3 regions of the Streptococcus sp. SS-4456 genome follow, and region 2 is predicted to be linked to each of the others. Evidence: predicted binding sites of a transcription regulator. Region 2 holds the regulator's gene; each other region holds the start of a gene.
The links. The regulator NrdR, encoded in region 2, represses ribonucleotide reductase genes. The targets are predictions, from matches to a motif close to ACACNATATATNGTGT.

Region 1 (10,217 bases), on a different contig from region 2:
AATTACAGCCTTTCTAGTTGTTGCCTTTCTTCACATTTACATCAATGTCATGCAGGTTCGCATGATCCGTCGTTATTTTAAATAAGAATTTTTGAAAGTTTTTTAGGTAATAGCTATGAAAAAGGAAAATCTACACATTCGAGCAATTCGTTATTTCTATGATATTGTTGGTGAGTTAGACGAGGTGTCTTATGCGGCCTTGACCAATTTCGGTAACAATATGTATATGCTCTTTATGACAGTGACACTGCTGAGCTTCCTAGTTAGCTTTGCGCTGGGAGAAGATGTCATGGGAATCAGCCTCTTTTTGACACTTGTCTATTCTCAATTTAAACAGGATGCCATTATCAAACAGTTGGGTCTGGATAAATTGGTGGTTGCCAAGGCTGATGTAAAAATGGCTCGGAAGAAAATGATGAAACGAACTCTGTATCAAACCTTACAGATTGCCGTTTTGAGTTTGCTAGTCAGTATCGGCCTCTGGCAGTCACAAATTCCACAGGAAAGTGGAACATCTGCAGCAGAGTATTTCCAATTTGTCACTCCCATGACAGTTGTTCTTCTGACCCTGGTGGGATTCATTAGTTTCTATATTGTTAATCGTAAGAAAATCAAACGTATTTAGTTTAGATGGAGGTCAACTCATGAAAGTCTTTAAGAAAATTTATCTTGCTTCGTTTATCGGTCTTGGCTTGTACGCAGTTGGCTATGTTTTCGGAGAATGGCTGGCTACTGGGCAGATTGATTTGTCAAATCTGAATATCCTTCTGCCGATGGTTTTGGGCTTGCCAGCTCTGCTATTGTTCGAAAAAGGTGCTAAGAACTAATTGAGTGTATGTGAAGGAGATTGCTATGAATAGACTTGGAAATGTCAAAGATTGGAATGTGTTAAAAAACTGGAAATTTCTCTTTGTGGGACTGGCAGTCGTTGCACTAAATGTATTGCCCCAGATGGCCATGTTTGCCCTACCAAATTTTGACGGGACTAATCTACTGATTGCTGCAGCTCTCTTATTGTTTGCCGTGGTAGTCGGTCTTGTTTTGACCAGTAAAATTGGTTTATGGAAGAGCGAGCAGAAGTGGGGAATGTTAAAGAATATTGGTTTTGTTGTCCTTGCTTTTATCGTCATGTTTGGTCTGAAAATAATCGGTGGGCAATTGATTATGCTGGAAGAGGGATATGGTCAGACGACTGCTAATCAGGAAGTCATCAATAACTCTGGTCTGCCAGCCTTGCTCTTGTTTCTCTTTGCTGTACTTTTTGCTCCAGTTCTTGAAGAATTGATTTTCCGTGGCATTCTCATGGGGAAAGTCTTTGGTAAGGATTCGAATGTTGGATTGTTGCTATCGAGTTTTCTATTTGGGCTCATTCACAATCCGACCAATATCGGATCTTGGGTTGTCTATGGAGGCATGGGTTTAGTACTAGGACTTGCTTATCGCATTTCTGGCAAATATTCCAATGCCCTTATTCTTCACATGGTCAATAATTTCCTGAGTGTCTTGCTCATGTTACTCTTGCAGAGTATAGGTTTCATTTAGAAAGGAAATGAGATGGAGATTTTTCAATGGATAGCCTTTGCTTATCTATTATTCAGCTACCTGTCAGATAGGAAAAAGGTGAAACAGTTACAAAGCAAGGTAAACAAACTACAAAAAGGTCTAAAAGGAGAAAATCAGATGTCACTTTTATTAAATGAATTGGTGGGAAGTAAAGCCAAAATCCGTTTCGATGAGGAATTTATGACCATTTACGAATACAGCATTTTAGCTGTGGATGAGGATTGGTTCAAAATTTCCCGTGAATTAGCGAATGGGGAGCTTGAAACCAAGTTGGTTCGGGTCGATAATATTGTTGATGTGACTGTTTTAGGATAAGGAGGAATACATCATGAAGAAATTTTTTAAGCATACTGGTTTATTATTAGCCTATTACATTGCCTATCAATTCGGATCCCAGTTCCTCCAGTTACCATGGGCTACTGAGCAGGTAGAGGGTATTCCAGCTAGTGCTGCAGAAGGTTTATATTGGTTTGGACTGATTGTGGGTCTACCCTTGTTAATTGGTTTTTCCTACCTTCTTTGGAAAGTCTTGTATCCGAGAAAAACAATGCAGCTGACGCTAGATAAGCCTTGGCTAAAACAGATTGCCTATCCGCTGTTAGCCTATCTTGCATACTTCATTCTCCAATTTCTCCTACCAGTTCCTGAATCAGATAATCAGAAAAATGCAGTTGCCTTTATCCAGTCTGCACCTATTCACTCCTTTTTCATGGTAGTCATTTTTGCAGGTATCTTTGAAGAATTGATTTTCCGTGGTTTCTTGGCAACCTATTTCTTCCCTAAATTATCCGATGTAAAATCTGTCTTGCTCTACGGCCTAGTTTCAGGAACCTTGTTTAGTTTTGTGCATGGTCCAGCCACTCTTCCACAATTTTTGATTTATTTCACAATGGGAGCAATCTTTGCATGGCTCTATTTGGTGAAGCAAGATATCCGCTATCCAATGGCCCTACATATGCTTAACAACGGCATTTCTTATTTTATGATTGTATTTTTAGTATAAAAAGAAAGCAGCTCAATGAACTGCTTTTTTTGATTATAATCCATACAAGTAATCATCGTCCTGCATGGCTTCAACTTCACCGAGTAGATATCCGTTACCAACTTGTGAGAAGAAGTCGTGGTTAGATGTACCAGTTGAAATACCGTTCATGATGATTGGGTTGACATCGTCTGCTGAGTCAGGGAAGAGAGGGTCTTGTCCCAAGTTCATGAGGGCCTTGTTGGCATTGTAACGAAGGAAAGTCAAAACTTCCTCAGTCCAGCCGACTGCGTCATAGAGGGAGCGCGTGTAGCCTTCTTCATTTTCGTAAAGTTGGTAGAGCAGGTCATACATCCAGTCGCGGAGTTTATCTTGTTCTTCCTCGGACAATTCATTGAAACCAAGTTGGAACTTGTAGCCAATGTAGGTACCGTGAACAGATTCGTCACGGATAATCAGCTTGATGATTTCCGCAACGTTGGCTAGTTTGTTGTTACCAAGGTAGTAGAGTGGCGTGAAGAAACCAGAGTAGAAGAGGAAGGTTTCTAGGAATACGCTGGCTACTTTCTTCTCAAGTGGTGTACCAGTTTCGTAGATTTCATTGATAATCTTAGCCTTGCGTTGCAAGTATTCGTTGCTGTTGGTCCATTCAAAGATGTCTTCAATCTCAGACTTGGTGTTCAAGGTTGAGAAGATAGAAGAGTAGGATTTGGCGTGAACAGACTCCATGAATTGGATGTTGTTATAAACAGCTTCTTCATGCGGTGTACGAATATCGTTGCGAAGAGCTTGGACACCTGTTTCAGATTGTAGAGTATCCAAGAGCGTCAATCCACCAAAGACCTTACCAACCAGGTCTTTTTCTTCAGCAGTCAGTTTCCGCCAGTCATCCAAGTCGTTTGACAAGGGAATCCGCGTATCGAGCCAGAATTGCTCGGTCAATTTTTCCCAAGTTGACTTGTCGATCACATCCTCAATGGCGTTCCAGTTTATGGCTTTGTAGTAGGTTTCCATATTAGTTCCTTTTATTGTTGTGTTGTATTGTTATTTTCTAGGAGTGACTTGATAAAATCATTATATTCTTTATCAATATCATCTGTACTCAAATTATTATTTTTTCTTTCTTGGACATTATTAAGATACTCTTCAGTTTTTAATTGAATTAGTTTATCAATTTCATTTTGGTCGCTATCTTTATTGGATTTTTTAGGAGTTAACCTTGACATAAAATTTTTGAATAACTTTTGAAAACTGAGAGTTGCTACGGAAGCTATGGTTGCGGTAATCGTAGCAAAAGCTAAAACTGCTTTTTTTGGACCTCCCCATAGTTTTACGAGTTGAGCCATTTTTGCATAGTCCCATTTTACCGATTTCAATATCTGAGTTGATTCTACCAACAAATATTTAATTTTGTTCATAATATTTCCTTTTAAATAACAAAAATCAAATCACACAACTCTCACATTGGTTTGCTCCGACTTCTTCGCCGTCGTCCGTGAAGGTACGGATGTAGTAGATTGACTTGATACCCTTGTTGAAGGCGTAGTTTCGAAGGATAGAGAGGTCACGAGTGGTTTGTTTGTTCTCTTTTTTCCATTCATAGAGTTCTTTTGGAAGCTCACTGCGGAGGAAGAGAGTGAGGGACAAACCTTGGTCTACGTGTTCTGTTGCAGCAGCGTAGACATCAATAACCTTCCGCATATCCATGTCGTAGGCAGACTTGTAGAATGGAATGGTTTCTGTTGCCAAACCTGCTGCTGGATAGTAGATTTTACCGATTTTCTTCTCTTGGCGTTCTTCAATCCGTTGGGTAATCGGGTGAATAGAAGCAGAAACGTCGTTGATATAAGAGATAGAACCGTTTGGTGCAACAGCTAGGCGGTTTTGGTGGTAAAGACCATCTGCCATGACTTTCTCACGGAGGTCAGCCCAATCTTGTCCGCTTGGAATAAAGATTCCTTCAAAGAGTTCTTTCACACGGTCAGATTGTGGTTGGTAGTCACCAGTCACGTATTTATCGAAATAAGTGCCGTCTGCGTATTTTGATTTTTCAAAGTTATGGAAAGTAGCTTTGCGTTCGCGGGCAATGTTATTTGATTCTACCAAAGTCCAGTAGTTGAGGAGCATGAAGTAGATGTTGGTAAACTCTACGGCTGTTTTTGATCCGTAGTCGATCAAGTTTTGTGCCAAGTATGAGTGAAGTCCCATGGCACCAAGTCCGATAGAATGTGCACGTTCATTTCCAGCTTCGATAGACGGTACCGCAGAAATGTGCGAATGGTCCGTCACGTAGGTCAAAGCACGAGTCATGGTACGGACAGAACGTCCAAAATCAGGCGATTTCATCAAGTTGACAATGTTGGTTGAGCCAAGGTTACATGATACATCTGTCCCCATGGTCAAGTATTCCTGAGAATCATTGATGACGCTTGGCGTCTGTACTTGAAGAATTTCTGAACAGAGGTTGGACATGATAATCTTGCCGTCAACAGGATTGCTACGGTTGGCTGTATCGATGTTGATAACATAAGGATAGCCAGATTCCTGTTGAAGTTTAGAAATTTCAGTTTCTAGGTCACGTGCCTTGATTTTAGTCTTACGAATGCGTGGGTTTGCTACTAGCTCGTCGTATTTCTCCGTAATATCAAGGTAGCTGTAAGGCACACCGTACTCTAATTCCACAGAGTATGGGCTGAAGAGGTACATGTCTTCATTATTACGTGCCAATTCATAGAACTTATCAGGAACAGTGATACCCAACGACAAGGTCTTCACGCGAACCTTCTCATCGGCATTTTCCTTCTTAGTTGAAAGGAAAGCGACAATGTCTGGGTGGAAAACATCTAGGTAAACAACCCCAGCACCTTGACGTTGCCCAAGTTGGTTGGAGTAGGAGAAGCTGTCCTCAAAGAGTTTCATGACAGGAACGACACCAGAAGCAGCTCCCTCGTAGCCCTTGATTGGTGCGCCAGCCTCACGCAAGTTGCTGAGGGAGATACCGACACCACCACCGATACGGGACAATTGCAGAGCAGAGTTGATAGAACGTCCAATTGAGTTCATGTCGTCTGTGACCTGGATGAGGAAACAAGACACCAATTCACCACGACGGGCACGACCTGCATTGAGGAAAGACGGTGTTGCTGGCTGGTAACGAAGATGAATCATTTCGTTGGCCAGGTTTAGTGCTAATTCTTCGTCGCCCTCAGCAAAATACAAGGCGTTGAAGAGAACGCGATCTTCCATGCTCTCCAAGTAGTAGGCGCCGTCGTTGGTTTTAAGGGCATACTGGTTATAGAACTTGTAGGCAGCCATGAAGGACTTGAAGCGGAAGTTTTGGTCTTTCAAGAATTGATCAATTTTGATGATAAATTCTGGGCTATACTGGTCCAAAAATTCTTTTTCAAGATAGTTTTCTTCTAATAAGTAGGCAATCTTGTCTAAAATGCTATCAAATTGCTTAGTATTTGGAAGGACATTTTCATTAAAGAAAGCTTTAACTGCTTCTAGATCCTTGTGGAGAGGAATTTGTCCATTGACTGGACGGTTGATTTCGTTATTTAAACGGAAGTAGGACACATCGCCTAACTCTTTCAAACTCATAATCGCAATCTCTTTCTATACTAGGGGTAACTTGGTATAGTTTATACCAAGGCTTTCAATTTTGTTGGTTGGAAACCAGAGAAAACTTCATTTTCAGTTTCAATAACTGGCGCTGCTGAGAAACCAAGGTTTTTAACGTGGTCGATAAATTCAGGTTGCTCGTCTAGATTGATTTCTTTGTAGGCCACATTGTGCTCATCAAGAAATTTTTTACTCATCTTACATTGAACACAATTATTTTTTGAATAGATGGTAACCATTCAATTTCTCCTTTTTAAAATAAATATACCAATCTAGCATACAAGATTTTGTGGTCAAAGTCAAGAAGGAAGTCCACAACTATCACAAAATATAGTATGACAAAAAACGAACAAACACCATATCTTGTGTAAATGGCACAAATCCTTTGAAACCAAGCTTTCACGATGTTTTCAGGACTTTTATAATCTCATAAAAAATAGTTTTACTGAAAGAAACGAAAAAATTCTTGAAAATGATTTCAAAAAGTGATATAATGCTTTTTGTAAGGGTTATCACAAATAACTCAAAATTTTGTAAAAACAAAGGAGAATCCAACTATGGCTTCAAAAGACTTCCACATCGTGGCAGAAACAGGTATCCACGCACGTCCAGCAACTTTGCTTGTTCAAACTGCTAGCAAATTCGCTTCAGACATCACTTTGAACTACAAAGAAAAATCTGTAAACCTTAAATCTATCATGGGTGTTATGAGTCTTGGTGTTGGTCAAGGCGCTGATGTAACAATCTCTGCTGAAGGTGCTGATGCTGACGATGCAATCGCAGCTATCACTGAAACAATGGAAAAAGAAGGATTGGCATAAGAAGATGACTGAAATGCTTAAAGGAATTGCAGCATCTGATGGTGTTGCCGTTGCTAAGGCATATCTACTCGTTCAGCCAGATTTGTCCTTCGAAACTGTTACAGTTGAAGATACAAATGCAGAAGAGGCTCGTTTGGATGCTGCTCTTGCAGCTTCTCAAAACGAGCTTTCTGTTATTCGTGAGAACGCAGTAGCTAGCCTTGGTGAAGAAGCCGCAGCCGTATTTGATGCACACTTGATGGTTCTTGCTGACCCAGAAATGATTGGTCAGATTAAGGAAACTATCCGTGCTAAGAAAACAAATGCTGAAACAGGTTTGAAAGAAGTAACGGATATGTTCATCGCTATCTTTGAAGGTATGGAAGATAACCCATACATGCAAGAGCGTGCAGCAGACATCCGCGACGTTGCTAAACGTGTCCTTGCTCACTTGCTTGGCGTTCGTTTGCCAAACCCAGCGACAATTGATGAAGAGTCTATCGTTATTGCACACGACTTGACACCATCTGATACAGCACAATTGAACAAACAGTTTGTTAAAGCTTTTGTAACAAACATCGGTGGACGTACAAGTCACTCAGCTATCATGGCTCGTACACTTGAGATTGCAGCTGTATTGGGTACAAATAATATTACTGAAATCGTGAAAGATGGTGATGTCCTCGCTGTTAACGGTATCACAGGTGAAGTTGTTATCAACCCATCTGAAGAAGTGATTGCAGAATTTAAGGCAGCTGGCGAAGCCTATGCTAAACAAAAAGCTGAGTGGGCACTCTTGAAAGATGCTCAAACAGTGACAGCTGACGGCAAACACTTCGAATTGGCAGCTAACATCGGTACACCAAAAGACGTTGAAGGTGTAAACGATAATGGTGCTGAAGCAGTTGGTCTTTACCGTACAGAGTTCTTGTACATGGACTCACAAGACTTCCCAACAGAAGATGAGCAATACGAAGCTTATAAGGCTGTTCTTGAAGGTATGAACGGTAAGCCGGTTGTGGTTCGTACAATGGATATTGGTGGTGATAAGGAGCTTCCTTACTTCGACCTTCCACACGAAATGAACCCATTCCTTGGTTTCCGTGCCCTTCGTATCTCTATCTCTGAGACTGGTAACCAAATGTTCCGTACGCAGTTGCGTGCCCTTCTTCGTTCATCAGTACATGGTAAACTTCGTATCATGTTCCCGATGGTTGCCTTGTTGACAGAATTCCGTGCAGCAAAAGCGATCCTTGAAGAAGAAAAAGCAAACTTGTTGGCTGAAGGTGTAGCAGTTGCAGATGATATCCAAGTGGGTATCATGATTGAAATCCCTGCAGCAGCTATGATTGCAGACCAATTTGCTAAAGAAGTTGACTTCTTCTCAATTGGTACAAACGACCTTATCCAATATACTATGGCAGCAGATCGTATGAACGAACAAGTTTCATACCTTTACCAACCATACAACCCATCAATCCTTCGCTTGATCAACAATGTTATCAAGGCTGCACACGCAGAAGGCAAATGGGCTGGTATGTGTGGTGAGATGGCTGGTGATCAACAAGCTGTTCCACTTCTTGTCGGAATGGGCTTGGATGAGTTCTCTATGAGTGCAACTTCTGTCCTTCGTACACGTAGCCTCATGAAGACACTTGACACAGCTAAGATGGAAGAATATGCTCACCGTGCCTTGACAGAATGTGCAACGGCAGAAGAAGTTCTTGAACTTCAAAAAGAGTATGTTGATTTTAACTAATAGATAAAATGGAAAAACAAGGCTAGAAATATCCTTGTTTTTTCTATAACAAAAATAGACTTGCCGGGGCAAGTCTATTTTTGTCTTTAGTTCTTCTGATAAAACTTATTGTGCTGATAGATAGGATCAAAGGTTAAATTGATGCCTAACTTGCGTAGAACACTCTTGTCTTCATCGGATAGGATAACGGTTGAGTGGGCTTCGCTACCATTTAATTGGCCTAATTCTTTCATTGCTTGTGTAGCGACAGGGCTATCTTGTGCAGTGATGGCAAGGGCGTTAAGAATCTCACTTGCATCGAGTCGTGTATTTGCCTTATCCAGATAATCTGCCTTCAATTCTTGAATTGGACGGATGTAGTTTGGTTCAATGAGAAGAGTTTCATCATCGATTTTAGCAATTTGCTTGATAGCATTGAGAAGGACAGTTGCAGTTGGTTTGAGGAGGTCGGATGTCTTACCTGTTACCATCTCTCCAGTTGGCAACTGAATAGCAAGGGCAGGGCTTGAAGTTAGCTCTGCTTTTTCGCGCGCAGCGACAACAACCTTACGACCTGCTGGTGTCACACCGACTTCATTCATGAGGAGTTCAATCTTTTTAACTGCTTGCTCGCTCACCCGCTCTGCCTTGAAATCAACGAGTGTCTGGTAGTAGCGACGGATGATTTCTTGCTTGGATGCTTCAATCGCAGCCTCCTCGTCCACGATGGAATAGCCCACCATGTTAACGCCCATGTCTGTCGGTGAGGCGTATGGTGATTTGTTCAAAATACGTTCAAAGGTACGGTTGAGGACAGGGAAGACCTCGATGTCACGGTTGTAGTTGACCGCAGTTTTGCCATAAGTTTGCAGGTGGAAGGGGTCAATCATGTTGAGGTCGTCCAGGTCGGCAGTTGCTGCTTCATAGGCCAAGTTAACGGGATGGTGGAGTGGTAAGTTCCACACTGGGAAGGTTTCAAACTTGGCATAGCCTGATGTTACGCCATGCAGTTGGTCGTGGTAAAGTTGGGAGATACAAGTCGCCAATTTACCTGAACCAGGTCCAGGTGCGGTGACAACGACGAGATTGCGACTAGTTTCAATGTAGTCATTTTTGCCCATACCTTCTGGTGAGATGATGTGGTCAATATCAGAAGGATAGCCCTTGATTGGGTAGTGGAGATAGGACTTGATGCCGTGTTTTTCCAACTGTTTGCGGAAGGCGTCTGCGGCTGGTTGGTTGCGGTACTGGGTAATGACCACAGAACCAACATAAATATCAATATCATTAAATGTATCAATCAAGCGGAAGACTTCTTGGTCGTAAGAAATGCCTAGGTCGCCGCGTGCCTTAGAATGTTCGATATTGCTGGCATTGATAGCGATGACGATTTCTACTTGGTCTTTTAACTCTTGGAGGAGCTTGATTTTATTATCTGGTTCATAACCTGGTAAAACACGGGCTGCGTGGAAATCTTCCAACATTTTTCCACCAAATTCCATATAGAGCT
Region 2 (10,217 bases):
GCTTGGCGATAGCTTGACCTGTCTTCAACTCTCTTAAGTAAAGAACAGCTGCCTCTGCGCTGCCAATCCCCTTGTAGGAAAAATCGTTACCCAATTTCATGGCATATTTCTCATTCAGATTGGCCGAATCCACCTTGTTAAAAGTGTAGAGAACCAAGACATTGATAACTTCGTCAAGTAGGCCCAAGTTTGCCAAATCTTTCAAGCACTTCTTCTCTGCCGTAGTGACAACCGCCTTGAGGCGATCCTTGATAAACTGCAAATAATCCTTACTGGATATAGCCTTGGCTTCACGAACAATTGCCTCTTCCTGAGGAGTAAAATTTCCTGAAGCTAATGGTCTTGCCTGGCGTGAATGCTGCAAGCGCTTGGTTGAAATTGTCTGTCCAATCGCTGTTACTTTAGCCTGACGATAGGTTTCCAACCAGGTCCAACCTGCCTGCTCTGCTATGTGACTAAGGGCAATAATATCCTCAGCTTCATCTTGAAAAAGAAGCTTGTCCTTAGCCATCAAGGCTTTAAAGGCCGACCAGTCAAAATCATTCTTTCTCTCAAAACTCCCCTCAATCTGGCCAGTAAGCGTAAAGACCTGAGAGAAGGTTTTGGATACATTCTTTTCTTTAGGAGGTCTAGACCCCTGTAAGCCCTCCACACTGGCTTCACCTATTCGTTGGGCCAATAGCTGTTTGTACAGGGGCTTGTCCAAAAATTGTTTGGCCGTCAGTGGTGGCAACAAGACCAAGCCTGTCAACTCATCTGCCCGATAGACTTGTAGCAATTCCATGGCAGATAAGCGATCCAAGGCCTGCTCCAAGCGCTTCATACCAAAATCCATGTGATTGAGGATTGTCGCCCATTTATAACGTCCCTGACCCTGATCTGAAAAACTATAGAGATAATAGTAGAGGGCTAGGGCATCAAAACTAATGATAGGTTGATAGCACTGGCTTAAACTGATAATGTCTGGTGTAAAAGGACTGGTCTTGATGTAGGTAAATAAATCACTTGGTTTCATTGGCAGCACCTGACTTTACTTTACTACCCTTAGAAATCATCTGCTTGAGCAGATTTTCCAACTCTTCCACATCCTTAAAGGAACGATAGACAGAGGCAAAACGCACATAGGTGATTTCATCCAACTCCACCAATTCATCCATGACAAAGTTACCAATGACATCACTTTCGACCTCGCCATCACTCTGAGAACGAACCTTCTGCTCAATCCGGTTGACAACTTCGTCTATATCACTAGTTGATACTGGACGTTTTTGAGCTGAACGAATGATGCCATTGAAAATCTTTTCACGGGAAAATTGCTCCCTAGTCCCGTCCTTCTTCACAACGACGAGGGTTTTTTCCTCAATGCGCTCATAGGTGGTAAAACGTTGACCACATTGATCGCAAGAACGACGACGGCGGATGGTATTGCCATCTTCAGCCTGACGACTATCAATGACACTTGATTTCAAACTCTGACATTTTGGACAACGCATACTCTTTCTCCTACTTAAACTTTATCACTTCAGTATAGCACAAAATAAACAAAATTAAAAGAAAGCGAGCAAGACTCACTTTCTATTTTAACCGATCGTCGCATCCTCTTGCTTTTTCAATCGACTAGCAACCCATTCACGAACCAGACGGTAAATAACCGCAAAGATAGGTGTAAAGAAGACCATACCAAGCAAGCCAAACAAATTTCCACCAATCAAGGCTGCTGCTAAGGTAAACAGGGTCGGAAGTCCAACCGATTGTCCAACCACGCGCGGGTAAATCACATTCCCCTCAATCAACTGGATAATCTGGAAGAGAGCAATAGACCAAAGTGCCAAGAGCGGATTTTGCACCGCCACAAACAAGGCACTAATCAGACAGGCGGTAAAGGGACCAATGTAAGGCACAAAGGATAGAACACCTGCCAAAATTCCTGCCATGCTGGCATAAGGAATTCCTGAGAGAGAATAACTCACAAATACGAGAGTACCGATAATACAGGCTTCTACGATTTGGCTCATTAGGAACTTATCGTATGTATCAATAATAACCTCTCCAATATAACTAATCACTCGAACAGTTTTTGTCGGCAGTGTCGCTTGTAGGAATTTACCAGTCATAGATTGCAAGTGTTCCTTGCTTCCAAGTATTGCCAATGTAAAGAAGAAGGCCATAACAAGCGTCATAGTATTTGAAAAAATTCCTGTGACATTTGAAACTAAGCCCGATAAGACAGGCGTTACCAAATTGGAAATAAAGGTTAGATTTTTCAATTGGTCCAGCATTCCAGCAATCTGGTCACCCAACTGACCAGCCAAAAGTCCATTTTTTTCCAGGAAGCTTGTGAGGGCATTGACCGATTTAGGAATAGCTGTGCTGCTTACTGTCACTAATTGCGACACCGTTGACATCAAGGTAGGAAGAACAATCAACACCAACCCAGTAACAATTAAAGCAAAACCAATCAACACTCCAACAATAGCCAAGGAACGTTTGGATTTATTCAAAAAAGAAATCTTCTCTATCTGATCCTCTATTTTTTTCATAGGCACATTTAAAATAAAGGCAATGATACTCCCTATAAAGAGAGAATTCATGCTTCCCAACAAAATCTGAACTGCCTTGTATATCGTATCCCAATTCAATACAGCTAAGAGGGTAGCTCCAGCCAATAAAATCAATAAAGCTTTTTCTTTAAACGACGAATTCATAATATCTCCATTTTTTTATGATTAGCATTCAGTTTATCATAGGAAGCAAAAAAAAGAAAGAGTTTCCCCTTTCTTAATCTCGCATTGCGTAGCCAACACCACGAACAGTCTTGATGTAAGATGGTTTACCAGTAACATCTAATTTTCCACGTAAATAACGAATATAAACATCTACTACATTAGTTTCCGATGTCGTTTCATATTTCCAAACTCGCTCTAGCAATTGTTCTCGGCTGACAGGTTCGGGGCTGTTCATCAGAGTTGCAAGCAAATCATATTCGCGTCTGGTCAGGTTAATCAACTCATCCCCACGAGTAACTGTTCGATTTTGAAAATCAATTTTCAAATCACGGTAGGCAGCATGTAGGTGAACTTGTTTGCAATTAGTATCAATGAAATCTCTTCCTCGAAAAATAGAAGAAATCTGCTCAACTAAATCACTAATAACAAAGGGTTTTACAACATAAGAAACAGCGTAAGAAAGTACTTCTTCTCCATGCTGTGCAACATCTGCTGAATCAATAGCAACAATAATAACACTTGCAGGTTTTATAGCCAGTAATTCCCTAGACAAAGCCTTGCTAGACATATCCGAAAGCTGAAAACTCATTAATATTAAATCAAAATCTGTTTCATGAGCCAACTGCAAGGCTTCTTTCCCTGTCGAAGCGTAGTCTACCAAATACTCCTTCTTCTGTAATTCCATGGAAACAAAGTGCGATAGATTGCGTTCTCTTCCTGCAATCAAAATTTTCTTAGCCATTATCTCTTTCATTGTTCTCTCTATCAATCAAATCAGCTAGCGATAAATTAGAAAGAAGGGCGCTTACACGCCCATCCCATTTATTTTGATTCGCTATACCAATCGTAGTGGAAGACACCTTCTTTGTCTTTACGGTTGTATGTGTGAGCACCGAAGTAGTCACGTTGGGCTTGGATCAAGTTAGCTGGCAAGTTTTCTGCACGATAGCTGTCAAAGTAGGTAATAGCCGCTGAGAAGGTTGGCACAGGCACTCCTGCTTGAACAGCCAAGGTTACCACATCACGAACAGCCTGTTGGTATTTAGCTGTTACATCAAGGAAGTACTCATCCAAGAGCAAGTTTGCCAAATCTTCGTCACGTCCGTATGCATCTGTAATCTTTTGCAAGAAACGAGCACGGATGATACAACCTGCACGCCAGATTTTTGCGATTTCACCAAATGGCAGGTTCCAGTTGTTTTCTTTAGATGCTACACGTAATTGGGCAAAACCTTGTGCATAAGACATAATTTTTGAGAAGTAAAGGGCTTGACGGATTTTTTCAACCAATTCAGCCTTATCTCCTTCATAGGCAAATGGAGCTGGTTTTGGAAGGACCTTGCTAGCTGCCACACGCTCATCTTTGTAAGTTGAGATATAACGAGCAAATACGGATTCTGTAATCAATGACAATGGCACACCCAAATCAAGTGATGATTGGCTTGTCCATTTACCAGTACCTTTGTTACCAGCAGCATCCATGATATAGTCAACGATAGGACCATCTTGACCTTGGTCATCCTTGCGTTTCAAGATGTCCGCTGTGATTTCAATCAAGTAGCTGTCTAGTTCACCCTTGTTCCACTCAGTAAAGATGTCAGCCATTTCATCTACTGACAAGCCGAGCAAGTGTTGCATGAGGTCATATGACTCTGCAATCAACTGCATGTCACCATACTCGATACCATTGTGGACCATTTTTACGTAGTGACCAGCTCCATCTGGACCGATATAAGTCACACAAGGCGCTCCATCTTCTGGCGCTTTTGCTGAAATTTCTTCCAAGACATCTGCCACCAATTCGTAAGCTTCTTTTTGACCACCAGGCATGATAGATGGACCTTCAAGGGCTCCCTTTTCACCACCAGATACACCTGTACCGATGAAGTTGATACCTGAGTTTGCCAATTCTTTTGAACGACGGATAGTGTCTTCGTAGAAAGTATTTCCACCGTCAATCAAGATGTCTCCTTCATCCAAGTGTGGCAAGAGCGCTTGAATGGTTGCGTCTGTACCAGGACCAGCTTGAACCATAAGCATGATACGACGTGGTTTTTCGATAGATGCCACAAAGCTTTCCACATCGTAACTTGGTACCAAGTTTTTACCTGGGTTGCTTGCAACAACGTCTTCTGTCTTATCAGCAGAGCGGTTGTAAATGGCTACTGAATAACCACGTGATTCAACGTTAAGTGCCAGGTTGCGGCCCATAACAGCCATCCCTACCACACCAAAATTTGCTTTTGTCATTTGTTTACTCCTCTAATTTGTATCCCTTTCATTATACACCGAAAGGGGAAAGTTGACAAGAATTTTCAGATAATTTAACCATCCAAACTATTCTTCACTATCAAACAAGCCCTGCAATTGAGCAAAAGGACTATTGGCTTCTTTTTTCTCCTGGACATCTTGCTGAAAGGCTTCTTCTGTCATCAAGGTCCAGGCTTGACCAGATGGTAGGTCGGTTCCTGCCTCTTCCTCAGGTGTCAAAACCTTGATAGGAATAGCTAGGAGAATATTATCCGCTACACTTTCTTCTAAGACAATGTGGTCATCTTCTACTACCAGTACCATATCCTCATCAATCAAGTCCTGCTCCTTAAGAACTGCTTCATTGGCGACAAAGAGTTCATTGACGTCTTGCACTTCATGTAACAGGACAGGTTGCAAAGAACGGCTGGAAGCCAAGGTAATATCGTAAGTCATCTGATAGTCCAAGAAAAAGAAACCTGACTCAAAGCGAACATTTCCACTTACTTGTACAGGAGACAAGCCTAAAACTTCACTATTTCGAGCCTGCAATTCTTCCTGCAAGTCCAAGGTTTTCTCAAAGGAAATTCCATCTGGATTTTTCTGAATGTCGTAAATATGAAACATTGTATTCCCCTATTCAGCTAGTTCTGTGATGTAGTTATAGACTTCCTGACCAGCAACTGCCCCATTTCCAACAGCGGTCGCAATCTGACGCAGTTGGTTTTGGCGAATATCACCAATAGCGTAAATACCAGATTTGCTGGTTGCCATCTTTTCATCCGTGATAATCCAACCAGCCTCGTCCGTAATACCCAAATCGACAACCGAATCCGTCATCGGATCCAAACCGACATAGATAAAGACACCACCGAAGTCCAGTTCACTAACTTCTTCCGTTTTCACATTTTTGATACGGACACTTTGAACCCGAAGATTATCACCCTTGATTTCTTCCACGACGCTATCCCAGATAAAGTTGATTTTTTCATTGGCAAAAGCGCGGTCTTGAATGACTTTTTGGGCACGGAGCTGGTCACGTCGGTGAACGATAGTGACAGATTCTGCGAATTGTGTCAAGAAGAGGGCTTCTTCGACCGCAGAATCTCCACCACCGACAACCAAGAGTTTTTGTCCACGGAAGAAGGCTCCGTCGCAGACTGCACAGTAGGAAACTCCACGGCTATTGTAGGTATCCTCACCCGGAACACCTAGTAAACGATGTTTAGCCCCCATAGCTAGAATGACAGTTTTGGTTTCCAAAACACCGTCTTCTGTAATGACTTTCTTAATTGGTCCCTCTTCTTCGATACGCACCAAGGTACCAAAAATGTGATCTACTCCGAATTTTTCCAAAGGTTCAAACATTTTTTCTGCCAAGGCTGGACCAGAAATATGGTCATAGCCTGGATAGTTTTCAATTTCAGCGGTGTTGTTCATCTGGCCGCCGTAAATTCCACGCTCCAAAAGTGCCACTTTTAGATTGCTTCGTCCTGCGTAGAGGGCAGCAGTCATCCCTGCAGGACCTGCTCCAACAACTATTGTATCGTACATATCTTTTCCTTCTATGCTTTAAACATTAACAAAATCCCCATGACCCCAAAAGCAAGTATTGGAATGGTCATGACGTTGATCATCAACAAATCAAATATAAAATCTTGGCGCTCTTGTGGCGTTCGATCAACTTTTTTACCTGCTCTTACAGCAAAATAAATCAAGCTAGATAGAATAGCCAGCAGGGCTGCGACCAAAAGCCCCTGCAAATAAAAACTGAGAATATTTTGTAACATGGTCTTTTCCACCCCTCCTAGAAGGTTTGGCGTTTGGCCTTGCGCTCTGCACGTCCCTTGGCACGCGCTTCCACACGTTTGGTCTTGCGACGTTTCTCATCAACAGCCCATTGGATTTTCTTCTTGTAGCCTGGCTTGACTTTTTTCTTTTTCTTCTTAACCAAGCCAATCATTTCCAAGTCCAGTTTTTCACGAGTTTTTTCTCGGTTGACACGGCGATCACGGTCATAGGTATCGACAAACTCACCATTCTTCATTTCTTTTGGCAAGAATTTGATGTTAAGTTTTTCTAACTCTCGAATGTCCTCATCATCACTCGGCTGATAGAAGGTAATGGCTATGCCTGATAAGCCATTTCGTCCTGTTCGACCCACACGGTGGACAAAGAAGGAAAGGTCCTGAGGAATGGCATCGTTAATGACATGGCTAACACCTTCAATATCAATTCCACGCGCTGCCAAGTCTGTTGCTACGATGTACTGATAATCCAAGTTTTTCACCTGGTTCATGATTCGCTTGCGTTCACGCGGTGGAATATCCCCGTGAATTTTTGCAACCCGCAAACCATTTGCAGTTAAGTAACTGTGCAATTCATCTGCACGGGTCTTTGTATTAACAAAAATCATAGCCAAATATGGCTGCATGAGCTTGGTCGCTTCCAAAATCTGCGCATTGCGATCACGGCCCTTGGTTGAAATCAGCCAATTTTCAATGGTAGCTGAAATGACCGTCTGGGTCTTGATTTGTTCCATGACTGGATTGGACAAGTATTTTTTCAAAAACGGTTGCAGTTTCTGCGGAATAGTGGCTGAAAAGACCATAAATTGTAGATCTTTTGGCAGACTTCCGGCAATCTTATCTACCGTTTCCAAAAAGCCCATGTCCAAGGTCATATCTGCCTCATCCACCACAAAGGTTTTAGCTTTATGAATCGCAAGGTCACCTGATTTAACCAAGTCATAAATACGGCCCGGGGTCCCGACAACAATATGGGGCTGACCAGTTTGAAGTTTGTCAATTTGACGGTTTTTATCTGTACCACCAACATAATTGGTCACACGAACTTCGATGTCCGAATGACTAGCCAACTGGCGTGCTGCTTGATAAATCTGAGTTGCCAATTCTCGTGATGGAGCTGTAATAACTGCTTGAACCTGGTCTAATTCCTCATTTAGCTTTTGGAAGATGGGAATTAAGAAGGTATGGGTCTTTCCTGAGCCTGTTTTTGACTCTCCAATCAAGTCACGACCAGACAAGACGATTGGGATTAGTTTTTCCTGAACCTCTGTCGGCTGAACAAAGTTAATTTCTTTCAAGGCCTCCTGAATATAAGGCTTGAGTTTCATATCTGTAAATTTCATAGTTTCCTCTTTAGAACCCGTATTCACAAGGCAAGTATAGTCTTTTAGTACTAGTCAACGAACCGCAGGCATAACTGGAGTTAGGCAAGGCGAGTTAAAAAGAAAAACTAAATGACGATACCAACAATGGATACTGGTTCTTCATTATACTGCCTTCTATTATAGCATGATTTAGGTTGACAAGCAAAAAGGACGGATGCCCGCCCTCATTAACTCTCACTTACTTCAGTAAATTCTGCCTCGATAATCCCTAGTTCTTTTTCCTCTGCCAAACTAGCCTTGAAGGCTTCGCTGAGTTCTAGTTCGCTATCGAAATCACCATTTAATTTTTTTACAAAGGTATCGGCTAACAAACCACCCATTGGTTGGAAAGTAAAATAGGTCAAACCACCTGAAATCAGTCCACCCAAAATAGGGACCGCATTAGCAATGGTTTTCTCCACAGTCTTTTTGGTAATCTTAACACCAATCACTGCAGCAACCTTTTTCACCAAGGGATACCAAGTCGTTTTGGTCAGAGCCTGCATGGCTACTTTCTTACCAACATTTGCCCCAACTGTTTTGGATACTTTATTTAGAAGCACTGCTGAACCACCTGCTCCAAACATGACACCGATGTAGGCAATAATACGGATTTGAACCTCTTCTGGAATTTCCTTTCCTTGACCAACAAACAACTCATCTTCTCCAAAAAGATAGGCAATTTGCTGCGATAAATTCAAGGCAAAGCCAAAATACTGAGCAATATCTGCTGTCCCAGCTGCTATGGCAGTAAAAGGATTGCCCGGCAAGCCTGCTGCAAAGGATAGAAGCGAGGTCTTGGTTGTCATATCATTGATGATTTTATCGGCCTCTTTGCGCAGGGCTTCGAGGCTATAGACAGCTGTTGGCCCATCCGCTAAAATCTTATCTATATAAGGACTATCCTTAAACCGAGTTTTCAAAAATTCTTCCCTGTTGACTTTAACCATCGGAAGCTGACTAGCTGCCGTCATGGTCTGGAGCACGACTCCATAAAGCTGTTCTTGGTTCAACTGTTCCATAATTATCCTCCGCCGACTCTACTTCTCTTTATTCTACATCTCATCGACCATTTTTGTCAAGGTAAAAATAAAACAGCATTTCTGCTGTTTCTGAAATTCTATAGATAAAGAATAGCCAGGGTAATCAGGCTCATGACAAGTCCGACTGACCAAAGGAAGAAGTCAACCTGCCACTCACTCCATTTTTCAGACTTGCCTGTCAAACCACCCAACTCCAAATGATGATGGAATGGTGTCATACGGAAGATACGACGACCTTCTCCAAAGCGTTTTTTAGTATATTTGAAATACGAAACTTGTAACATAACAGATGACGTTTCGATAACATAGACCAAACCGATTAGGAGGAGGGTCCATTCTTGACGGAGGGCAATGGAAATGGTTGCCAACATCCCACCGAGTGCCAGACTTCCCACATCTCCCATGAAAATCTTGGCTGGTTTACGATTATAAACGAAGAAGCCAAGCAAGCCACCAATCATGGTTACACAGACCAAAAGAATGTCAAACTTCTGTTCCTTGTAGGCAATGACAGAATAGGCAAGCAAACTAATAACAACCGAAATAGAGGCCAAGCCATCAATACCATCAGTCAGGTTGACCGCATTTGAAAAACCAACCAACCAGAATAGAACAAAGGGTAAATAGAGCATACCGAGATTGATGATATGACCAAATACATTGAGCTCTCCTCCGCCAGCACCATTCACATGGACAAAGTAGAATACCAGTCCACCCAAAATCTGCAAGGCTAATTTTTGTTTCGGATTTAGCCCTTCATTGATTTTTTTGAATATTTTTAAGAAATCATCCAAAAAACCGACCAATCCATAGAGTGCAAGGATGAAGAGAATGGCTAAGACGCCACCCGTTAACATTTTCAAACTAGCCGCAAAGAGGAAGCTAACAATAATCGCTACCACCAGAAAGACTGTCCCACCCATGGTTGGGGTTCCTGCTTTGAACTGGTGTTGCTTGACATCCTCGTGCATCTGTTGCCCTTCGATGCGCTTGGCTTGATAAAAGGTAATAAATCGTGGTATCAGG
Region 3 (10,217 bases), on a different contig from region 2:
GTCAAATCTTCTGTTGACGAAAATAGAAAATTCAGTTTTGTCATTTCTGTAACCTTTCCCAGATAACCACCTGTCCTTGTTTGAGGGACTGCTGGACATCAATAATGCGTTGGTTGGAAGAGCCCCTAAATTGCAACATGAGGTTGCGTTTGCTTTTGTCATAGCGACCATCTACGAGAATGTCCAACTGGCTGAGCAGTTCTAATTTGTCTGGCGTTTCCAGCATCAATTCTTCCCATGTGTAGCCTGTCCAGGACCAAATATCCTTGTCTGGCAATTCCGTCCGAACTCGCTTGACGAGAGGGAGGACGGTCCCTGTATTGAGAAAGGGCTCTCCGCCCAAGAGGGTCAGACCCTGCACATAGGGCTGGGCCAGGTCTGCTAAAATGCGGTCTTCCAGCTCCTTGGTGTAGGGAATGCCGGCCTTGAAGGACCAGGTGGCAACATTGTAGCAACCGGGGCAGTGAAAGGGGCAGCCGCTGACATAGAGGGAACAGCGAACGCCTTCGCCGTCCACAAAATTAAAGGCCTTGTAGTCCATTATCCGTCCCTGACTGAGTTCCTCACTCTTCCACTCGCCCGGCTTGGGATTGTTCCAAGTCTCTTCCGTCATAGCTGCCTCCTTCACTTAGTCAATCCAGTAACGTTCTACTCCTTCGCGGGTGTCTTCTAGACTACCGCCACAAGCCACAATCGTGCGACGACTGGCTTGATTGTCTGTCGAGCAGGTCACGAGGACTTTGGAAATATTTTTACTAGCCGCCTCCTGCAAACCAAGTCGAAGTTGTTCCTTGGCATAACCCTTTCCTCGCTCGGTCGGGCGAATGGAATATCCGATGTGACCGCCTTTATTGAGCAGGAAATCGTTGAGCCGTAGGCGTAGACTGAGAAAACCAAGGGCTCGACCAGTCTGGTCAAATGACACATATTGAATGGAAGGAACAAAGCCGTCTGGTAGATTGAGACCTGCCTCATAATCTTTGTTTCTCAAAATCCATTCTTCAAAGTCGACATCTTTAGAGATAAAGCCTCCGTCCATAGCTGAGCCTGCCGCTTCAAACTCTGCTAGCATATCCAGAATCATTTCCCTATCTGCTGGTGTCGGTCGTCGTAATTCCATACTAGTCTCCATATTGTCTCTTGAAAAATTCACTGATGATGTCTATATCCAGTCCCAAGTCCTGCACAATTTCTGCCTTGTGGAAATCATCATAGTTGTCCTTACCGCTCCAAACAAAAGAATTAGTCACAATCTGATAGATCTTATCTGGCTCAACAGCTCTGCCATTGGCCAAAAGATCCTCACCACTTTGGACAATGCCCCACATCTGAGGGTGGAGGCCTGTCTTGAGGCTAGCTACTAAATCCCTACCCTTGATAGCAACCAAGAGCACGCGCTTAGAAAAGGGTAGAACCTTGACCAAGTCCGAATAGTAAATCGGTCCCGCCGACAAGGAAGCCCGAATGCCGAAGCCGTTGATGACCGCTCCATCCGCCTGCAAGCCCAACTGGACAGCCCGCTCAAAAAGAGCCTGACAGATGACAGGAGCTAGACTGGACACCCCTTGACGAATGCTGTCCCGCTCTCCGTCTAGTGCCTGCGGCAGAGTCGCTATCGGTTGGGAAAAAGCTGCGTCCCGTTCCGACTTCATCTGGTCGATAATGGCTTTGACCGCCCTATCCTCATCGGTCAGCTGCTCCACCTCAATCAAGTCATAGTTCAGGACCTCATGCCGTCCATCTGCAAAACACCGCAGAGATAGATGACCGACAAAGCGACCGTACTGACCTGCTTGACAAATACTGACACCGTCCACCTGACTAGGTTCTCTCAAAATCGTGTGGGTGTGTCCGCCCAAGATGACATTTACTTCTGGAAATTCCTTGGCCAGATTCACATCTTCATCATAGCCCAGATGACTGAGCAAAACCACATGAGCCTGTGGATCCTTGGCAAGAACCTGATTCACCATTCTTCGTAGAGCTTGTTTATGGTCTTCAAAAATCACATTCTCCGACGGTGAAGCAACCTCCTGGGTTTCCAAGGTAGTCAAACCGAGGACATACAAGGACTGCCCATTCATATCAAATTCTAGGACATCCTCCAGCGGCACCAATTCATCTGCTGCCTCCTCGTCACGGTAGCGGAGATTGGAGGACACGATTGGAAACTGGGCAAAGTCATCCAAGCGACTGAGCAGTTCATCTCCGTGATCAAACTCATGATTGCCCAAGGTCATGGCCTGGCAACCGATTCGGTTCATCAACTCGATTTCCTTGACCCCTCGGTACATATTGAAAAAGATATTGCCCGAAAAGAGATCGCCGCTGTCAAAAACAAAGGTTGGAATCCCCTTTTTCTCATTGTCAGCTCGAATATCCGCAATCAGCTGGGCTTTCTTTGGAAAATTCTCCATGTAGGAATGCATATCATTGGTATGGAGAATGCTGATATCTGTAAAGTCCATACTATTTCTTCTTATTCTTGGCTTGCTTGAGCAATTCCTGCACACGCGCCTTCTTGTCCTGCTTCACACTGGAATTCTTCTCGTGATAGCGTGTCACCAAGGCCTTGCCCTTATCGTCTAGTTGGTATTTTCCCATTGATTTTCTCCTTTGTTGAACATAGCAGAGCTATTATATTTTCCCTCTATTATAACAAACTTCCGTAGTTCCTCAAAACCACGGAAGCCCTCATGTCCATTCTTTATAAACTAGACCCATTCATGTGTTTGACACGAGAAATAATTTCCTTGTGGCGTCCGTTGACCATAGGTCTGGCCTGCGGATTTCCTAGGTAACCACAGGTCCGCTTGACAACATCAACTGTTTTGGGGTCGCTATTGCCACAGTTTGGACACTTGAAGCCACGCTCCATTGGCTCAAAATCCCCTTCAAAATCACAGGAATAGCAATGGTCAATCGGGGTATTGGTCCCCAGATAGCCTACACGGTCATAGGCATAGTCCCAAACAGCCTCCAAGGCCTTTGGATTTTGTTGCAGTACAGGGTATTCACAGTAGTGGATAAAGCCACCGCTGGCACCCGCCTCCACATAGACCTTTTCAAAATCCAATTTTTCAAAGGGAGTCGGATTTTTCCGCACATCATAGTGGAAGGAATTGGTGTAATACTGCTTGTCGGTGATGTTTTCGACCAGACCAAACTTGTCCGTATCCATGCGGCAGAAGCGGTCTGTCAGACTTTCCGATGGGGTCGAATAAACAGAGAAATGATAACCATATTCATCCGACCAATCTTCAACCAAGTTTTTCATTTTCTTGATAATATCCACCGTGAAATCTTTTGCCTCTGGATTATCCTCCCACTGACCACCGTAGAAAACAGCTGCTACTTCATAAAGTCCGATATAGCCCAACGAAATGGTCGCTCTGCGATGTTTGAAAACCTCATCCACCGCATCGGTCTTGGCCAGTCGCTTGCCAAAAGCCCCGTACTGATACAAAATCGGTGCATTGGCAGGGGTCGCCTCCTTGACCCGCTCCACACGGTAAACTAAGGCATCCTTGGCAATAGCCATGCGTTCTGCAAAGATTTCCCAGAACTTATCCATATCTCCTGCAGACTCCATGGCAATCCGTGGCAGATTGACGGTCACGACACCCAAGTTCATCCGCCCGGATGTCACATCCTGACCGTTTTCATCCTGCCAACCTTGTAAGAAGGAACGGCAACCCATTGGCACCTTGAAAGAACCTGTCAACTCGACAATCTTGTCATAAGACAGCATATCTGGGTACATCCGCTTGGTGGCACATTCCACCGCCAGCTGCTTGATGTCGTAGTTAGGCGAATCAGGCTCCAAGTTCAAGCCTCGTTTAACTGTGAAAATCAGCTTGGGAAAAATGGCTGTCCGACCTTCGCGTCCCAGACCCTTGATACGAATATTCAAAATGGCCTTTTGAATTTCCCGTTCAAACCAGGAGGTCCCCAGACCAAAACCCAGTGATGTAAAAGGCGTTTGTCCGTTGGATGTGAAGAGGGTGTTAATCTCATACTCCAAGGACTGCATGGCATCGTAGATATCCTTTTGCGTCTTGGCACGGGCGTAGTCTTCCTGCTTGTCTGGCAAGACCCAGTCTTTCGCTTCCTTCAAATGCTTCTGATAATTAAGTTCAGCATAAGGAGCCAACACCTCATCAATCCGATCTGCTGAGCAGCCCCCGTACTGACTAGAGGATACATTGGCAATGATCTGCGAAATTTGTGCCGTAGCCGTCTGAATCGATTTGGGACTTTCCACATCCGCATTCCCAATCTTAAATCCCTGAGCCAACATCCCCTTAAAATCAATCAAACAACAGTTAGTCATGGGAGTATAAGGGCTGTAATCCAAGTCGTGATAATGGATGTCCCCCTTTTGATGGGCATTGGCCACATGAGCTGGCAAGAGTTTGAGACCGATAGACTTTCCGACAATACCTGCTGTCAGGTCCCGTTGAGTATTGAAAACATCCGCATCCTTGTTGGCATTTTCGTTGACCAAGGCCTGATCCTTGCTCAATAGCTTGTGGATTTCAAAGTTAATATCCGTCGCCTGATGACGTCGAAAATCCCGCTGGGTCCGGTATTGGATATACCGCTCTGCCAGCTCATACAAATGAGCCTTGAGCAACTCCTGCTCCACAATAGTCTGGATTTCATAAATCTGAATATCGCCTGTAAAACGGCGGCCAATCTCTTGCAAGCTTGCCTCCAAAACCAGTCGCAGACCAGCCTCTGACACAGGGTGTTCCAATTCCTGATTGGCCCGCGAAAGAGCAGAAAAAATCTTTTGCTCGTCAAAAGACACCATTCGACCGTCCCGTTTCAAGACGACTAAATTCAGTTTTTCTACATCATTTTCTCGCTTCTTCATCTGACTGGCCTCCATTTTTTCACTGCTACTAGTGTAACATTTCACAAATTAAAAATCAATATCTTGTGTCAAAAAATATAAAAATAGAAAATTTGCACTAAATATAGACTTCGTTTCTGAAAAAAAATGAAAACAAGAGCCTAATCTGACTCTTGTTTTCTGGTCCATAAAAAGTACAAATTGATGGCACATGCCACTAAAATCACAGCAGGCCAAAGCAAGTTGATGACAGGAATTCTGCCAACATTCATCGCAAGAAAGAGGATATTCCACACCACTCCCAAGCTATAGACAATTGTCAAAATAATTTTCATAAAACACTCCAACAAAATGATAGTGCTATTATACTACAAACGACCGTTGATGTCCTTGATTTGCCGTTCCATTTTCCGATAGTTTAGGAAAAATAGCAGAGCGTATACCAAGACAAAGATGAGCCAGAAAAAGAGAAGGGCCCCAAGTTTCACGGGAAACCAGCCAGCCAAAATGCCCAGCGGTGTAAAGCCTAAAGCTGTGATGCAAAAATGCGTTGCCGTCATTCGCAAAAGGCTCCAGTCCTGTTCAAAAATCTTGTCTGCCAGCTGGAACAAGAGACCGATTGCTGCCCAAATGACTACACAAATCAGCATGACGGTTACTTGATTAAAGTTGCTCAGGTAGTAAGCCCCCATGGTTGAAAAGGGATTTAGAGGGAGGTAGGTTCCCTGTCCGAAGACGGCTGATGTGATAATGGAGATAATAGTTCCGATTGCAATGCCTAAACTGGCTGATAAGATGTATTTTTTCATAGTCCTAACCTTTCTTTGATAGTTTTTAGATAGCGACGGGATGAGTAGGTAACCGAGCCATTCTTCATGACCAGCTTGACCAGACCGTTGGCGGTCAGCTTGAGGTGGTCCAATTGCTTGATGTGAATAATTTCCGACTGGGAGATTTGTAAAAAGTTTGCCGGCAAGTCCTCCTTAACCTGATATAAACGCAGGTTGGAAGTATAGGTAGTTTCTACTGTTTCCACCTGTAAAACCTTACCTTCCAAGTAGAGTCTGACAATCTCATCATGCTCCACAAGATAAACCTGTTCCCCTTTTTTGACAGTAAGACTGGATCTCTGCTTATCCAAGTTTTGAATATAGGTCATCAAGTGACTAACCTGCTCAGACATAGCCTGTGCTTCAATAGTCACCAAATCTTCCAAAATTTCTGGTGAAATAGCTAGTTTTACTTTCATATTCTCTCCTTTCTCTTTCTGACCCTATTAAACACCATTTCTTTACAGGTTTCAAGGGCTTTTGGCTATGTGGTCGTTTTCCAGCACTAAACGGCAAAAAAGCCAGAACAGCTGTTCTGACCTTCATTGTATAGTCTTTTAGTTTGCTTTATTTCCAACCTCTAACTGTCTGGGGAACAGTTAGAGGTTGGAAATAAAGCGAACAAAGTTCGCATCAACAGCCGTAGACATAACTGGAGTACGGCAAAGTGAGTTAACGAAGTAATAAAGCAAACTAAATGACTATATTATAATTTCTTCTTCAGTTCTGCCACAGCCATCATAACTTCCATAGGGGTCATATTGTAGATGTCCAGTTTTTCTAATTCTTCGAGGACTGGGTGAGAAGGTGTGTCTGCGAAGAGGTCGATTTGACCAGACGGTTCTGCCACCACTGATGGAGCTGGTTTTGCTGGTGCAGTAGGGGCTTGGTTTTCAAGCGTCTGCAAAATCCTATCCGCCCGCTCTAGTAACTCCTCTGGCATTCCCGCAATCTTAGCCACATGAATTCCGTAGGACTTGTCGGCTGGGCCTTGGGCAATCTTGTGGAGGAAGGTCACTTGGCCGTCCTCCTCCCAGGTCGATACATGGACATTTTCAAGGCCTGACAGGGTCTGGCTGAGCTCGGTCAACTCGTGGTAGTGGGTAGCAAAGAGGGTTTTGGCACCAATCTTGTCGTGAATGTACTCGATGATAGACTGGGCCAGAGCCATGCCGTCGTAAGTGGCTGTTCCCCGACCCAGCTCATCAAAGAGAATTAGGGACTGGTCTGTTGCCAAGCGGACTGCCTTGTTGGCCTCCATCATCTCTACCATAAAGGTCGATTGACCGCTGACTAGGTCATCTGCTGCACCAATACGGGTGAAAATAGCATCAAAGACTGGTAGGGTCGCCTGGTCTGCTGGTACATAGGAACCCATCTGTGCCAGAATGACGATGACTGCCAGCTGACGCATATAGGTCGATTTACCACTCATGTTAGGCCCTGTAATCAGCTGCATGGTGGTAGCCTGGTCCAGCTGAATAGAGTTGGGAATATAGGTCTGCTTGCCCATGACCTTCTCCACCACAGCGTGACGACCACGCTCAATATCCAACAGCTTATCCGCATTGAACTGTGGGCAGACCCAGTGCTGCTGCTCCGCCACAACCGCAAAAGCCTGCAAGACATCAATGGTTGCAATGGTCCGAGCCAACTTCTGCAAGCGACTGATGTATTTTTCAACCTCTTGGCGAATCCGCATGAAAATCTCGTACTCTAGGTTAGACGACTTATCACGGGCTTCCAACATCTGCCCTTCGATTTTAGCCAACTCCTCCGTCCCAAACCGCTCCGAATTCTTCAAGGTTGCCTTGCGGAAGAAGTGACTTGGTACATTGGCCAGATTGGAATTGGTCACATGGAAGTAGTAACCGTCTTTTTTGTTGTAATCAATCTTGAGATTATTGATACCAGACGCTTCACGCTCCTTGGCCTCAATCTCCGCAATCCAGCCCGCACCCTCACGCATGACCAGACGGTACTGGTCCAAGGTTTCATCAAAGCCCGTGCGGATGATGTTTCCGTCTGTAATAGCTCCTTGGGCTTCTGGGTCAATAGCAGAGCTGATAAGGGCATGTAGTTCTGGGATTGGATCCAGACCTGCCACCAAGCTAGTCAAGGCAGACTGATCCATTTGTAGCAAGATATTCTTGATAGCAGGGACATTTCCAAGGGTCTGAGAAAGTTGTAGGAGATCCTTGGGCAAGGTCTTGCCAAAGGATACCCGACTGGACAAGCGTTCGATGTCATAGACACCTTTCAAGGCTTCTACCAAATCACTCCGCTCAAAGAAGTAATCCAGAAAAACCTGCACAACAGCCTGCCGGCTTTCAATCCGCTTGAGATCAATCAGTGGTCTGTCAATCCAAACCCGCAAGAGCCGCATGCCCATAGCTGTCTTAGTTTCATCCAACAACCAGTACAAGCTACCGTGCTTCTTGCCTGTCCGACCGTTTTCAAGCAAGTCTAGACTGGACTTGGTTGCATAGTCCATTTGCAGATAGTCCTTGATTTCATAGTGGACCACCTTTTGCAAGTGGCTCAAGTCCCGCATCTGTGTCCGATGTAGGTAGCTAAGAAGTTTGCCCGCCGCAGCCTTTTCCAAGTCTGTCAAGGAATTGTCAATCAGCTGGACATCTTCCGTCACCTCATCCTCAAAAGAGAGCAGGAGGTTCATCTGGTTTGAAAAGACCTGCTTTTCTTCCTCCGACAGAGCATAGCCGATGACCAATTCCCGCGCCCTCAAGTTACGAATTTCACCGCAAAGACTAGTAAAATCGTCCAAACTAGTCACAAAAAACTGACCTGTTGACACATCCATATAAGAAAGTGCGAACTGCACACCCTGACGGTCAATAGTGACCAGGTAGTTGCTATCGGCTCCCATTTTGGTAGAATCCATGACCGTACCAGGTGTGATGACCTGCACTACTTCCCGTTTGACCACGCCGACTGCCTGCTTGGGATCCTCCATCTGCTCAGCAATGGCCACCTTGTGCCCCAGTTCAACAAGCGTATCAATGTACTGCTGGGCTGCATGATAGGGAACACCTGCCATAGGAATGGGATTTTCCGCATTTTTATTCCGACTGGTCAAGGATAGTTCTAAAATCTGTGCAGCCTCTACTGCATCCTCGTAAAACAATTCATAAAAGTCACCCATGCGAAAGAGCAAAAAAGCATCTGGATAGTTTGCTTTGATATCCAGATACTGCTGCATGCCTGGAGAAATTTTCTCTACTGCCATTCTTCCTCTCAATTCTACTCCAAATAATGATTGATCTCAGCTTCGACCTGCTGGGCTGCCTCTTCATCACGACAGATAACCAACAGCGTATCTGCACCAGCCAAGGTTCCCAAAATAGACGATGGCTTCTCTGCATCAATAATATTAGCCATCAAGGCCGCTTCACCCAAGTCAGAATGAAGAACCAAAATAAAACTCGCTCGCTCAACCTTATAAGCATATTGGGCCAATAATTCAACGAAATTCACTCCCTCTTCTTCAATCGCTAAAGAATAGAAGGAACGACCATTCTCATGAATTTTGATGACACCCAATTCACGCAAATCACGAGACAAGGTTGTCTGAGTTACAATAATCCCCTGACTCTCAAGCCTTTTCTGAATATCCGTTTGGCGTCCAATCTTCTCTTGATGAATCATGTTTTTTATCAATTCATGTCGCCCTGCTTTATTCATCATCTTACCTCAGAATGTATATTTATAAAAATATTATAACACTTTTCACCGCTATTGACCTAGAAATGTGATAAAATAGAATCAATAACGTTGGAGGAAATCCTATATGAATCAAAAACAAGTGATTGCAGAAAGACTAGCCGCCATCCTTCCGAGTTTGGAAGTAGAAGCTATCTACAATCTGCTAGAAAAACCGAAATCATCAGAAATGGGTGACATCGCCTTCCCTGCCTTCTCACTTGCCAAAGTAGAACGAAAGGCTCCACAGGCTATCGCCGCAGACATCGTTGAAAAACTAGACACTACTGGCTTTGAAAAGGTTGTAGCTACCGGTCCTTACGTCAACTTCTTCTTGGACAAGGCTGCTATCTCCCACCAAGTCTTGACAGATGTTATTACTGAAAAAGACCAATACGGTAAACTCAACATCGGTCAAGGACGCAATGTAACCATCGACATGTCTAGCCCAAACATTGCCAAACCATTCTCAGTTGGACATTTGCGTTCAACCGTTATCGGCGATGCCCTTGCCAACATCCACGAAAAACTAGGCTACAAGCCAATCCGTATCAACCACTTGGGTGACTGGGGCAAACAATTTGGTATGTTGATTGTTGCCTACAAACTCTGGGGTGACAAGGCTGCGGTCGAAGCTGACCCAATCTCAGAACTTCTTAAACTCTATGTCCGTATCAATGCTGAGGCAGAAGAAAAACCTGAGTTGGACGACGAAGCACGCCAATGGTTCAAAAAATTGGAAGACGGCGACCCAGAAGCGCATGAATTGTGGCAATGGTTCCGTGATGAGAGCTTGGTCGAATTCAACC

Region 1: a site for NrdR is predicted at 6,523-6,538, ahead of nrdH (glutaredoxin-like protein NrdH). Genes of this name have one in related genera too.
Region 3: a site for NrdR is predicted at 4,933-4,948, ahead of nrdD (anaerobic ribonucleoside-triphosphate reductase). Genes of this name have one in related genera too.

What each region holds. Positions count from the first base shown of each region.
Region 1 covers NZ_JAVIHI010000001.1:91,494-101,710, reverse strand. The annotation lists gene RFK25_RS00460 (DUF3169 family protein) at 1-85, shown strand, start outside; gene RFK25_RS00455 (DUF3278 domain-containing protein) at 116-625, shown strand; gene RFK25_RS00450 (hypothetical protein) at 645-827, shown strand; gene RFK25_RS00445 (CPBP family intramembrane glutamic endopeptidase) at 853-1,542, shown strand; gene RFK25_RS00440 (hypothetical protein) at 1,681-1,878, shown strand; gene RFK25_RS00435 (CPBP family intramembrane glutamic endopeptidase) at 1,892-2,566, shown strand; gene nrdF (class 1b ribonucleoside-diphosphate reductase subunit beta) at 2,600-3,559, opposite strand; gene RFK25_RS00425 (hypothetical protein) at 3,571-3,963, opposite strand; gene nrdE (class 1b ribonucleoside-diphosphate reductase subunit alpha) at 3,989-6,148, opposite strand; gene nrdH (glutaredoxin-like protein NrdH) at 6,190-6,408, opposite strand; gene RFK25_RS00410 (phosphocarrier protein HPr) at 6,727-6,990, shown strand; gene ptsP (phosphoenolpyruvate--protein phosphotransferase) at 6,995-8,728, shown strand; gene RFK25_RS00400 (DUF1846 domain-containing protein) at 8,815-10,217, opposite strand, start outside.
Region 2 covers NZ_JAVIHI010000011.1:50,862-61,078, reverse strand. The annotation lists gene RFK25_RS05045 (replication initiation/membrane attachment protein) at 1-1,015, opposite strand, end outside; gene nrdR (transcriptional regulator NrdR) at 1,002-1,493, opposite strand; gene RFK25_RS05035 (AI-2E family transporter) at 1,581-2,705, opposite strand; gene RFK25_RS05030 (response regulator transcription factor) at 2,779-3,468, opposite strand; gene gndA (NADP-dependent phosphogluconate dehydrogenase) at 3,549-4,976, opposite strand; gene RFK25_RS05020 (YceD family protein) at 5,064-5,603, opposite strand; gene trxB (thioredoxin-disulfide reductase) at 5,613-6,530, opposite strand; gene RFK25_RS05010 (DUF4059 family protein) at 6,542-6,766, opposite strand; gene RFK25_RS05005 (DEAD/DEAH box helicase) at 6,784-8,127, opposite strand; gene RFK25_RS05000 (hypothetical protein) at 8,337-9,170, opposite strand; gene mraY (phospho-N-acetylmuramoyl-pentapeptide-transferase) at 9,269-10,217, opposite strand, start outside.
Region 3 covers NZ_JAVIHI010000015.1:5,373-15,589, reverse strand. The annotation lists gene RFK25_RS05750 (GNAT family N-acetyltransferase) at 1-44, opposite strand, end outside; gene nrdG (anaerobic ribonucleoside-triphosphate reductase activating protein) at 41-613, opposite strand; gene RFK25_RS05740 (GNAT family N-acetyltransferase) at 629-1,120, opposite strand; gene RFK25_RS05735 (bifunctional metallophosphatase/5'-nucleotidase) at 1,122-2,468, opposite strand; gene RFK25_RS05730 (hypothetical protein) at 2,470-2,604, opposite strand; gene nrdD (anaerobic ribonucleoside-triphosphate reductase) at 2,708-4,879, opposite strand; gene RFK25_RS05720 (hypothetical protein) at 5,020-5,193, opposite strand; gene RFK25_RS05715 (DUF3021 domain-containing protein) at 5,227-5,667, opposite strand; gene RFK25_RS05710 (LytTR family DNA-binding domain-containing protein) at 5,664-6,107, opposite strand; gene mutS (DNA mismatch repair protein MutS) at 6,395-8,935, opposite strand; gene argR (arginine repressor) at 8,950-9,390, opposite strand; gene argS (arginine--tRNA ligase) at 9,497-10,217, shown strand, end outside.